2 regions of the Paracidovorax wautersii genome follow, and region 1 is predicted to be linked to the other one. Evidence: riboswitches for the same ligand, from Rfam matches in the RefSeq annotation. Region 1 holds a riboswitch; the other holds the start of a gene.
What was found. Region 1 has a riboswitch for S-adenosylhomocysteine ahead of metH (methionine synthase). Riboswitches for the same ligand answer to the same signal wherever they lie in the genome.

Region 1 (6,280 bases):
GAACCGGGCCTGCAGCTCGGGCAGCAGCGGGTTGGCCGGCTCGATGCCGACACGCTTTTCGGTGGCGATCAGCCAGCCGGTGCGGTGCCAGTCCTGCACCACCTTGTCCACGGCGGCGATGGTGTCGGCCTCGCCCTTGCGGGTCCACACCACGGAAGGTGCGGGCAGCAGTTCGGTCGCGATGGGCGCGGCGTACTGGCTCCACTCGGCGTTGGTGCGCAGCAGCGGGTGGATCAGGGTGCTGTCGTGCACGGCGGCCACGCAGTTGCCGCCCTTGAGCGCCAGCAGCGAATCGGACGAGCTCTTGAAGCCCTGCACCGTGGCGCCGTAGTCGTTCGCCAGGGGCTTGGCATAGCTGCTGCCCTGCGACACGCACACGGGCTTGCCGCGCAGGTCTTCCCACTTCGTGATGCCGCTGTCCTTGCGCACGGCGGCCGTGCCGCCCACGCGGTAGAACGGCGTGGGCGCGTAGCCCAGGATCTCGGCGCGGTCGGGGTTCAGCTCCATCGAGGCGATCAGCAGATCCACCTTGCCGGCCTGCAGGAACTGCACGCGCGTGGCCGTCTGCACCTGCACCAGGTCGGCCTCCACACCCAGGCCCTTGGCCACGGCGCGGGCCAGCTCGGGGTTCCAGCCCACCAACTGCTGGTTGGCGGGGTCGATGGAACCGAACGGCCCGCCATTGACCAGCACGCCGATGCTGACCTTGCCGCGCTGCTTGATCTTGTCGAGCGTGGCGTCGGCGTGGGCGGTGCCCGCCATCAGGGACAGCGCGGCCACCAGGCCGGCCAGCGGCAGGGCGGAGAAACGGAGGGAGGCGGGGGCGTGGCGCATGGCGTGGAGCTGCACGGGGCAGAGAGAGGGAAGGCGAATGAAGGAAACGGGTGCGAACAGGCCCTGATCTTCTGCCCCGCCTTGACATGCGACAACAAACGTTTCCGATGATCGTTATGCGGCCAGCGCGCCAACCTGTCCCGCTCGGTACGGGGCCGGCCGCGGTTCAGGTGCCGGGCGAGGGCCCCGCCGGCAGGCGGAAGCCCGCCAGCTCGTCGGGCGCGCACTGGGCGATGAGGCCCGTCTCCCAGGCCAGGTAGCGGCGCGCGGCGTCCAGGTTGCCGTCGTGGCGGTCGTGCACGAAGAACAGGTAGTCGATGGCGTCCGCATCGGACGGCTGGCCGGGGGAGCTCTGCACGGGCAGGCCGGCCGCAGCCCAGTCGGCCGCCAGGGCCCACTGCACGCTGGCCACGGCGCCGGGCAGGATCTCGCTGGCGGCCGCCGCGGCGCTGGCGGCATCGGCGGCCAAGATGAGCAGCGGCGGGCGCGTGCCCGGTGCGGCGGCGCGCAGATCGGCCGCCACGCGCGGCCGCACCGACCAACGCGCGCCCTGGGCGTGCTGGCGGCGGTAGGCCAGCGAGGGCTGCACATCCAGCAGCAGCGGTGGCGTCGCCTGGGAGGACCACCAGCCGGGCAGATCCTGCCGGTCCACCTGCACGGGCGCAGAAGGAGGATGCGCCCACTCCGTGCCGGGCAGGGTGAGCGCCGCATGGATGCCGCCCTCCACCGTGGCGGTCTCATAGCCCAGCCGTGCCAGCCAGGCTGCGACCACGGGCGCGCGCACGCCGTCGTCGTCCAGCAGCAGCACGCGGCTGCGGCGCACGCCGATGGTCTGGTCCGTGGCCTGCAGCAGCTGGCCGCCTGGCGCGTGCCGGGCACCCGCCAGCGTTCCGGCGGCGTACTCGTCGGCGGTGCGCACGTCGAGCACGTAGGTGGTGCGGTCCGGGTCGTCGATCCAGGCCTGCGCCTGTGCGGCCGTCAGCCGGGCCGCGCCTGCGTCGGCGGCCACGCGGGCTGCGCGGGCCTGGTCCGCAGGCTGTGCGGGGTGCAGGGCGGGAGGCCGGCGCGGGCTCCCATGTTCGAGGGCCAGACCGGACAGCGCCCAGCCCTGGGTGCCGTTCTCCAGCGCCAGCACGGGATTGGGAACGCCCAGGCTGCGCAGGATCTGCGCGCCGATGATGCTGCGCGTACGTCCTGCGCAGTGGACGACGATGGGCGTGGCCGGGTCGGGCGCCAAGGCGCTCCAGTGCCGCGCCAGCTCGCCGTTGGGCACGGGCGTGGCGCCGGGAATGGTCATCTTGCGGTGCTCTTCCAGCGTGCGGCCGTCCAGCAGCACCAGCGGCTCGCCCGCCTGCTGGCGGCGCTGCAGCTCCGCCGCGCTCACGTGCGGCGTGCCGAAGGCGTGTTCCACCAGTTCGCCGAAGGTCTTCGACGGCAGGTTCACGCCCTGGAACAGCGTGTAGCCGGCGGCGGCCCAGGCCGGGGCGCCGCCCTCCAGCACATGCAACTGCGCATAGCCCAGCGCGGCGAGGCGCTGCGCCGCGCGCGCGGCCACGCCGTCGCCGGCGTCGAGCATCACGGTGCGCGTGCTGCGGCGGGGCACCAGGCGGGGCACGTCCCATTCCAGGCGGCTGTAGGCGGCCGGTATGGCGAAGAACGGATGGCCTTCGCCGAACTGGCCGGCCTCGCGCACGTCGAGCAGGGCGATTTCGGCGCCGTCGTTGAGCCAGCCGCGCACGGTGGCGGCGCTGACGGAGGAGGGCAGGGCGGAGGCGGACTGGGGCAGGGCAGACATGGCGGGGCGGACCGGGGGCGGCGGGACGGCAGGGAAAACCGCCACCTTAGGCCCGCCGCCGCGTACCGGCCGGTGCGGCGATGGAAGCATTTCGCCTATGCATAGTCGCTTTCCGCATCACGCGCCGGCGCGGCCCGCGCTGTGCCCATAATGCGGCGCACATGCCAATGCCCACGCCAAGGACTCAGACACTTCCCCGCCGCATCGCGCTGCTGCGCTGGGGCGGCGCGCTGGCCGCCGCCGCGCTGGCCGGCTGCAGCGCGCCCGCACCCACGCCCCGGGGCGAGGTAAAGGGGGCGTCGGCCAGCACCGGGGAAATCGCCCAGTCCGACGTGAACCGCATGGCCACGCTGGCCATGCGCGCCAACCTGGACGCGCTGTTCCTGCTCATGGACAAGCTCTACCGCCGCAACCCGGCGGAATGGCGCAAGGGCGGCGCGGCCGGGCGCGAGGCGGCAGGCGAGCAGGTGCGCAAGGCCGTGGCGCAGCGCCAGCCGTGGCCCGCGCTGCAGGGCACGCGCGACATCGACGCCCTGGCCCTGGCGCTGAGCCCCGACTTCCCCGGCGACCGCGTCGCCGCCTTCACCTGCGCGATGGCCGACATGGTCATCACCGCGCACGGCGGGCGGGTGGAGTTCTTCCTCATCGACAGCCTGGATGCGCAGCACCTGTACAACGCCGCGCGCAACGTGGAGGTGGCCGCCTGGATGCTGTCCCAGCGGCGCGGAGCGACCGGCCAGCCCCTGCTGCTGGCCGACGAGATCACGGCCACCGAGCGCAACCTGAGCTTCGAGCGCGAGTTCGGCAAGATCATCGCCCGGCTCGACCTGCTGGCCTCCGTGCTTACCGAGAAGTACCGGCGTGCGGCCATCGGCTACGTGCAGGGCTTGTTCGGCGGCAGCTTCCTGCAGTTCCTGCCGGTGCGCTGAGGAATGTGCCCGGTGCGTGGCCGCCTTTTCGGCGCCGGCCCGGTGCGGCGCCGCATGAATCAGTAAAATCCGGCCTCCCCGAGGAGCGTTGCAGCGCCCGCCGGTCCCTTGTGCAGGGCGGCGGCGTCAGGCTCGGGGCGCATGGCTTCGGGTTGCCGCCCTCCAACGACGCTCACCTGTTTCATCCCCCAACCGATTGCACAGGTGAGCCTGATGTCCGCTGTTTCCCTCCCTCCCATGAAGCTGTCCGGCCTGGAGCCGGTGACCATCGGCGAGGGCCAGCTCTTCGTGAACATCGGCGAGCGCACCAACGTCACGGGCTCCAAGGCGTTCGCCCGCATGATCCTCAACGGCCAGTACGAAGAAGCCCTGGCCGTGGCGCGCCAGCAGGTGGAGAACGGCGCGCAGGTCATCGACATCAACATGGACGAGGCCATGCTGGACAGCAAGGCCGCCATGGTGCGCTTCCTGCAGCTCATCGCCTCCGAGCCCGACATCGCGCGCGTGCCGATCATGGTCGACAGCTCCAAGTGGGAGGTGATCGAGGCCGGGCTGCGCTGCATCCAGGGCAAGGGCATCGTCAACTCCATCAGCATGAAGGAGGGGGTGGAGAAGTTCAAGCACGAAGCCCGCCTGGTCAAGCGCTACGGCGCCGCCGCCGTGGTGATGGCCTTCGACGAGCAGGGCCAGGCCGACACCTTCGCGCGCAAGATCGAGATCTGCGAGCGGGCCTACCGCGTGCTGGTGGACGAGGTGGGCTTTGCGCCCGAGGACATCATCTTCGACCCCAACATCTTCGCGGTGGCCACGGGCATCGAGGAGCACAACAACTACGCGGTCGATTTCATCGAGGCGGTGCGCTGGATCAAGCAGCACCTGCCGGGCGCCAAGGTGTCGGGCGGCGTGTCCAACGTGTCCTTCAGCTTCCGCGGCAACGACCCGGTGCGCGAAGCCATCCACACCGTGTTCCTGTACCACGCCATCCAGGCGGGCATGGACATGGGCATCGTCAACGCCGGCATGGTCGGCGTGTACGACGACCTGGAACCCCAGCTGCGTGAGCGCGTGGAGGACGTGGTGCTCAACCGCCGGCCCGATGCCGGCGAGCGCCTGGTGGAGATCGCCGAGACCGCCAAGAGCGGCGCCAAGGACGAGAGCAAGAAGCTCGAATGGCGCGGCACGCCCGAGGCGCCCCGCACGGTGGGCGAGCGACTGTCCCACGCGCTGGTGCACGGCATCACCGACTTCATCGTCGAGGACACCGAAGAGGCCTACCAGGAGATCCTGGCGAAGGGCGGGCGCCCGCTGCACGTGATCGAAGGCCCGCTCATGGACGGCATGAACGTGGTGGGCGACCTGTTCGGTGCCGGCAAGATGTTCCTGCCCCAAGTGGTGAAGAGCGCGCGCGTGATGAAGTCCGCCGTGGCCCACCTGATCCCTTACATCGAGGAAGAGAAGCGCCAGGACGAGCTGGCCGGCCGCGACGTGCGCAGCAAGGGCAAGATCGTCATCGCCACCGTCAAGGGCGACGTGCACGACATCGGCAAGAACATCGTCACCGTCGTGCTCCAGTGCAACAACTTCGAGGTGGTGAACATGGGCGTGATGGTGCCCTGCCACGAGATTCTGGCGCGCGCCAAGGTCGAGGGCGCGGACATCGTGGGCCTGAGCGGCCTGATCACGCCCAGCCTGGAAGAGATGCAGTACGTGGCCGGCGAGATGCAGAAGGACGAGCACTTCCGCATCAAGAAGATCCCGCTGCTGATCGGCGGCGCCACGTGTTCGCGCGTGCACACGGCCGTCAAGATCGCGCCGCACTACGAGGGCCCGGTGGTCTACGTGCCCGATGCCTCGCGCAGCGTGAGCGTGGCGCAGAGCCTGCTGGGCGACGGCGCGCAAAGCTACCTGCAGGAGCTGAACGCCGACTACGACAAGGTGCGCCAGCAGCATGCCAACAAGAAGCAGGTGCCGCTGTGGCCCCTGGCCAAGGCCCGCGCCAACCGCACGCCGGTCAACTTCAGCACCTACGTGCCGCCCACGCCGCGCCTGCTGGGCCGCCGCGTGTTCAAGAACTTCGACCTGAACGAGCTGGCCAGGTACATCGACTGGGGCCCGTTCTTCCAGACCTGGGACCTGGCCGGCCCCTACCCCGCCATCCTCACCGACGAAGTGGTGGGCGTGGAAGCCACGCGCGTCTTCGCCGACGGCCAGGCCATGCTCAAGAAGCTCATCGAAGGCCGCTGGCTCAGTGCCAGTGGTGTGCTGGCGCTGTACCCCGCCAACAGCGTGGGCGACGACATCGAGTTCTACACCGACGAAACCCGCACCGAGGTCGCCATGACCTGGTACGGCCTGCGCCAGCAGACCGAAAAGCACGTGATCGACGGCGTGACGCGCCCCAGCCGCTGCCTGGCCGACTTCGTCGCGCCCAAGGACAGCGGCATCGCCGACTACGCCGGCCTGTTCGCCGTGACGGCCGGCCTGGGCGTGGAGAAGAAGGAAAAAGCCTTCGTCGATGCGCTGGACGATTACTCGGCCATCATGCTCAAGAGCCTGGCCGACCGCCTGGCCGAGGCCTTTGCCGAGTGCCTGCACCAGCGCGTGCGCACCGACCTGTGGGGCTACGCAGCGGGCGAGGCGCTGTCCAACGAGGAAATGATCGGCGAGCAATACGCCGGCATCCGCCCCGCGCCGGGCTACCCGGCCTGCCCGGACCACAGCG
Region 2 (6,280 bases), 570 kb from region 1:
GCGCGACCCGAAGGGCAGCGTGCGGTGTGCCGCGGTGAGTTCGTAGCGGTCGAACCGCTCGCCGCTCGCCGTGCGGCGGCCGTGCAGGCCCGGGCCGTACCAGGAGGCCAGCCCCTGCTGGTCGCTTTCGCGCGCCGGCTCGGAGGGCGCTTCTGCTGCGGGCACGTCCGGAGCGGGCGGCGGCGGGGCGACGATGGCAGGTGCCGCGCGGCGGCCGCGCACGGAGCCCTGAGCCGGCGCAGGCGGGGTGCGCACGGCGGCCGGTGGGCAGGCATCGGCACTGCCGGACTCGGCCACGCAGGGCGCGACCGCGCCCGCCGCCGAGCCGTCCGGCGTCGCCACGGGCAGGGGCGCGCAGGCAGCGAGGGCCAGCGCAGCGCCCAGGCCCAGGGCGCCCCGCCAGCGGCGCCCGCAGCGCGCCATGCCCTCAGCCATGCAGCCCCAGGCGATCGCACAGCCCCAGCGTGGCCGCGCTCTGGTTCATCGTGTAGAAGTGCAGCGCCGGGGCGCCGCCGGCGCGCAGCTGCTCGCACAGGCCGGCCACCACATCCAGGCCGAACGCACGGATGCTGGCCGTGTCGTCGCCAAAGCCCTGCAGGCGCAGGCGGATCCAGCGCGGGATCTCGGCGCCGCAGGCGTCGGAGAAGCGCATCAGCTGCGACGAGCCGAGGATGGGCATGATGCCCGGCACGACCGGCACGTCCAGGCCCAGGGCCCGCACGTCGTCCACGAAGCGGAAGTACGCGTCCGCGTTGAAGAAGTACTGCGTGATGGCCGAGTCGGCGCCGGCACGCACCTTGGCCGCGAAGGCCTGCAGGTCGGCCTCGGGCGAACGGGCCTGCGGATGCACTTCCGGGTAGGCGGCGACCTCGATGTGGAAGTCGTCGCCCGTCTCGGCGCGGATGAAGGCCACCAGATCGCTGGCGTAGTGGAACTCGCCGCCCGCGCCGTAGCCGCTGGGCAGGTCGCCGCGCAGGGCCACCAGACGCTTCACGCCCATGGCCTTGAGCGTGGCCAGCTGCTCGCGCACGCTGCCCTGGGTGGCGCCGATGCACGAGAAGTGCGAGGCCGCGTCCACGCCCTCGGCCAGGATCTCGCGCACGGCGGCAAAGGTGCCCTCTTGCGTGGAGCCGCCGGCGCCGTAGGTCACCGAGCAGAACTCGGGCCGCCGCGCATACAGCTGCTGGCGGATGCCGCGCAGCTTCTCGGCGCCTTCCGGCGTCTTGGGCGGAAAGAACTCGAAACTGATGGGAAACGCGGGGGGGTGCTGCGCGCTCATGCCGGCTTCCTTGCGTGGATGAAGAATTCGCGGTTGCCGTCGCCGCCGTCGATGGCGCTGTCATGCCAGCCCACGACCTGCAGCCCAGCCTGGGCGCAGGCATCGCGGATGCGCTGCTCGACCACCGGGTACAGCGCCGCGTCGCGCACGATGCCGCCCTTGCCCACCTGGCCGGGCTGCAGCTCGAACTGCGGCTTGACCAGCATGAGCAGATCGCCACCCGCTTTCAGCAACGGCGCGGCGGCGGGCAGGATCAGCGTGAGCGAGATGAACGACACGTCGCCCGTCACCAGATCGAACGCGGGCGTGACGTCGACGCCTTCGCGGTCCGCGCGGCGGCGGCGTACCGTGGGCAGCGCGCCCTCGGCACGCGCCCGGGCCTTGGCCGCGCGCTCAGCCTTGAAGGCCTCCACGTCGTGCTCCTTGGCGTCGTCGCTGTCGTCGTATTCGTCGTCCACCTCGCCGCCGTTGCGCATCCAGGCATAGGGCGCGACGGGCTGGGTGTCGTTGTCCTCCGCGTCGCGCTCGACGCGCTCGGACAGCGCCTCTTCGCAGGCGTCTTCCAGCGACTCGGCCGTCATGGCGCGGGCGTTCAGCCCCTCGACGCCGACCACGCGCACGTCGGCGCGCAGGCGCTCATGCAGCTGGCCGTGGCCCACGTCCACACCGATCACCTGCGCGGCGCCGGCCCGCAGCAGGCAGTCGGTGAAGCCGCCGGTGCTCTGCCCCACGTCCAGGCAGCGCAGCCCGGCCACGGACAGGCCCGTGGCACGCAGCGCGCCTTCGAGCTTGAGCCCGCCCCGCGACAGGTACTTGGCCTCGGCCGCGTCGAGCAGCTCGACTTCGGCGATCTCGGGAATCTCGTCGCCGTTCTTCGCGACCTTCGTCCACGGCATGCCGGGCGACAGGCGCCACTGCACGCCCGCCGCAATCAGCCGCTGGGCCTGCGACCGCGTCGTGGCATGGCCGCGCTCCACCAGAAACACATCTGCGCGCATGGCGCCTTCCTATTCAATTTTGATAGCTGGCAGCGCTTGCTGGCAGCCATTTTCAGATACTTTTCTATTGCAAAGCTTTTGCACATCAGCGCAAGCAGCTATCAATTTTGCGCAGTGCGTCAACTCCCGCACCACACTAGGCCAGCGGCAGCCGCGCAAGGGCCGCCCCGCAGCGCTGGCTGCGTCCCCCTCCCCGCGCGCAGCGCGAGAGAAGGGGGAAGGCGCGCAGCGCCTCAGGGGGTTGCTCAATACCGATACGTATCGGGCTTGTACGGGCCGGCCTTGCTCACGCCGATGTACGCAGCCTGGGTGTCGGTCAGTTCGGTCAGCTGCGCGCCGACCTTCTTCAGGTGCAGGCGGGCCACCTTCTCGTCCAGGATCTTGGGCAGCACGTAGACCTTGCCGGCCTCGTAGTCGCCCTGCTTGGTGAACAGCTCGATCTGAGCGATAGTCTGGTTGGCGAAGGAACTGGACATGACGAAGCTGGGGTGGCCCGTGGCGCAACCCAGGTTGACCAGGCGGCCCTTGGCCAGCAGGGTGATGCGCTTGCCGTCCGGGAAGATCACGTGGTCCACCTGCGGCTTCACTTCTTCCCACTGGTACTTTTCCAGCGAGGCGACGTCGATCTCGTTGTCGAAGTGGCCGATGTTGCAGACGATGGCCTCGTTCTTCATGGCGATCATGTGCTCGTGGCGGATCACGTCCTTGTTGCCCGTGGTCGTCACGAAGATGTCGGCCTTGTCGGCGGCGTACTCCATGGTCACGACCTTGAAGCCTTCCATCGCGGCCTGCAGGGCGTTGATGGGGTCGATCTCGGTGACCCACACCTGGGCGCGCAGGGCGGCCAGCGCCTGGGCGCAGCCCTTGCCCACGTCGCCGTAGCCGGCCACCACGGCGACCTTGCCGGCGATCATCACGTCGGTGGCGCGCTTGATGCCGTCCACCAGCGATTCGCGGCAGCCGTACAGGTTGTCGAACTTGCTCTTGGTGACCGAGTCGTTCACGTTGATCGCGCGGAACAGCAGCGTGCCCTTGGCGGACATCTCGTTCAGGCGGTGCACGCCGGTCGTGGTTTCTTCGGTCACGCCGATGATCTCGGCCGACTTGCGGGTGTACCAGGTGGCGTCTTCGGCCAGCTTCTTGCGGATGGCCGCGAACAGGATGCGCTCTTCCTCGCTACCGCCGTTGCCGGCGACCAGGGAAGCGTCCTTCTCGGCGCGCTGACCCAGGTGCATCAGCAGCGTGGCGTCGCCGCCGTCGTCCAGGATCATGTTGGGGCCTTCGCCGGCCGAGCCCTTGGGGCCGAAGTCGAAGATGCGGTGGGTGTAGTCCCAGTAATCTTCCAGCGATTCGCCCTTGATGGCGAACACGGGCGTGCCGCCTGCGGCGATGGCGGCGGCAGCGTGGTCTTGCGTGGAGAAGATGTTGCACGAGGCCCAGCGCACGTCGGCGCCGAGTTCCTTCAGCGTCTCGATCAGCACGGCGGTCTGGATCGTCATGTGCAGCGAGCCGGTGATGCGCGCGCCCTTCAGGGGCTGCGATGCCGCGTATTCCTCGCGGATGGCCATCAGGCCGGGCATCTCGGTCTCGGCGATCTTGATTTCCTTGCGGCCCCAGTCGGCCAGGGAAATATCGGCAATGACCAGGTCGGCCGGGGTCTTGAGAACTGCGCTCATGGGTTTCTCCAACAAAGGACGTTTGTGAAAAACCACGCTCTGGGAAAGGCACTCACCGCACCGGAAATAGCGTGGGTGAGCGTCGTTGCTTGTCTGGTCCGAGCCTCACGCCCCGCTGTGCTGGGGGCGCTGCAACGCTCCTCGGAATGGCCGCGATTGTACAAAACCCCGCTTGGGACGTGGAGATGCGCTCGCGCAGGCCATGGCCGTCTCAGGGCGCCGCCGCGGCGGCCCGCGCCGTGGCGCGCAGGCGCAGGGCCAGCCCCAGCGCGCCGGCCAGCAGGGCCAGGCAGAAGGCCGCCACGGCCGGCCACTGGCCGAACTCCCAGAACCCGCCGGCCACCACACCCAGCACGCTCGCGCCCAGGTAATAGATGAGCAGGTACAGCGACGACGCATGGCCCTTGGAGTGCCGGGCCACGGCCCCCACCCAGCCGCTGCAGACCGCATGCGAGCCGAAGAACCCCAGCGTGAGCACGCAGATGCCGGCGATCACCCAGCCCAGGTGGCTGGACAGCGTCATCACCACGCCCGCCGCCATCATGAGCACGCCGGTCAACAGCACCGGGCCGCGGCCCAGGCGGTCCGCCAGGCCGCCGGCCACGGGCGACACGCCCATGCCCAGCAGGTAGGCGGTGAAGACCAGGCCGATCTCGCTCTGCCCCAGCCCGAAGCCGGGGCCCGACAGCCGAAAGCCGATGGTGTTGAACACCGCCACCAGCGCGCCCACCAGCAGGCAGCCGGCCGCGAACAGCAGGGGCAGCGACGGATCGCGCAGGTGGTCGCGCCAGATGCGCACGTGCTGGGCCGCGCCCGTGCCGGCCGTGCGCACGAAGCGGCGCGACGGCGGCAATAGCAGCAGGAAGCCCAAGGCCACCACCAGCCCCAGCACGCTGAGGGCCGCCAGCGCCGTGCGCCAGCCGTAGGCATCGGTCAGCACGCCCATGATCACGCGCCCGGACATGCCGCCGAAGGCCGTGCCCCCCACGTACAGGCCCATGGCAAAGCCCAGGCCGCGCGCATCGATCTCCTCCGACAGATAAGCCATTGCCACGGCGGGCACCCCGCCCAGCACCACGCCCTCGACGGCGCGGGCGAACAGCAGCAGGTGCCACTGCGGCGCCAGTGCCGCCGCCAGATTGCAGGCGGCGGCCAGCGCCATGGACGCGAACATCAGCCAGCGCCGCCCGACGGACTGCGACAGCGCGCCCGCAAACAGAATGGAGACCGCCAGCAACCCTGTGCTGAGCGACAGCGCCAGGGCGCTCTGCCCGGCGCCAACGCCAAAATGCCGGGCGAACTCCGGTAGCAGCGGCTGCACGCTGTAGAGCAGCGAAAAGGTGGCGAAGCCTGCCAGGAACAGTGCCAGGCTGATGCGCCGGTAGGCCGGCGTGCCTGTGCGCGCGCCGTCCGGCAGGGCCGCGTCGGCGGCCGGTGTGGTCGTTGCCATGGCGTCTCCCCTCCCCCGATGGTTGTTGTGCCGCGATTGTCCGCGCCGCGCCGCGCGGCTGTCCAATGCATCGCGCGGGCGCCACAGGCGATCCCGATAGACGGAGTGCGCCGCACCCGGCCCGTTAAAATCGCGGGTTCCGGCCTCCAGGGCGCAGGCCCGCGCGGCCGCAGCCTTCGGGGCGCTTTCGACGCACTTCCCGAGCACTCCCTTGTCCTACGCCCCCGAAACCCGGCGCCGCCGCACCTTCGCCATCATTTCCCACCCCGCGACGCGGGCAAGACCACGCTGACGGAAAAGCTGCTGCTGTTCTCGGGCGCGATCCAGATCGCCGGCGCCGTGAAGGGCCGCAAGGCCAGCCGCCACGCCACATCGGACTGGATGGAGATCGAAAAGCAGCGCGGCATCTCGGTGGCCTCGTCCGTCATGCAGATGGCCTACCGCGACCACGTGGTCAACCTGCTCGACACGCCCGGCCACAAGGACTTCTCGGAAGACACCTACCGCGTGCTCACGGCCGTCGATTCGGCCCTGATGGTGATCGACGCCGCCAACGGCGTGGAAGCGCAGACGCGCCGCCTGATCGAGGTCTGCCGCCAGCGCGACACGCCCATCATCACCTTCGTCAACAAGATGGACCGCGAGGTGCGCGACCCGCTGGACATCATGGACGAGGTGGAACGCGAACTGGGCATGCCCTGCTGCCCCATGACCTGGCCGGTAGGCCAGGGCAAGGCCTTCGGCGGCATCATCAACCTGCGCACGAAGACCATGACGGTCTTCGAGAGCGGCAGCGAGCGCCGCCCACAGGACTTCGAAGCCATCCCCTTGAGCGACGAGGCCACGCTGCGTGCGCGCTTCGGCGCCGAGTTCGACG

Region 2: linked by a shared signal. The riboswitch ahead of ahcY (adenosylhomocysteinase) and the one ahead of metH (methionine synthase) in region 1 are both predicted to bind S-adenosylhomocysteine.

Annotation. Positions count from the first base shown of each region.
Region 1 is NZ_JAVIZX010000001.1:1,620,351-1,626,630, forward strand. It holds gene QE399_RS07415 (transporter substrate-binding domain-containing protein) at 1-834, opposite strand, end outside; gene QE399_RS07420 (rhodanese-like domain-containing protein) at 1,001-2,629, opposite strand; gene QE399_RS07425 (hypothetical protein) at 2,797-3,558, shown strand; S-adenosyl-L-homocysteine riboswitch at 3,633-3,739, shown strand; gene metH (methionine synthase) at 3,772-6,280, shown strand, end outside.
Region 2 is NZ_JAVIZX010000001.1:2,194,363-2,200,642, reverse strand. It holds gene QE399_RS09975 (septal ring lytic transglycosylase RlpA family protein) at 1-435, opposite strand, end outside; gene metF (methylenetetrahydrofolate reductase [NAD(P)H]) at 428-1,279, opposite strand; gene QE399_RS09965 (TlyA family RNA methyltransferase) at 1,276-2,277, opposite strand; gene ahcY (adenosylhomocysteinase) at 2,523-3,953, opposite strand; S-adenosyl-L-homocysteine riboswitch at 4,024-4,102, opposite strand; gene QE399_RS09955 (MFS transporter) at 4,165-5,403, opposite strand; partial or broken gene QE399_RS09950 (peptide chain release factor 3) at 5,615-6,280, shown strand, end outside.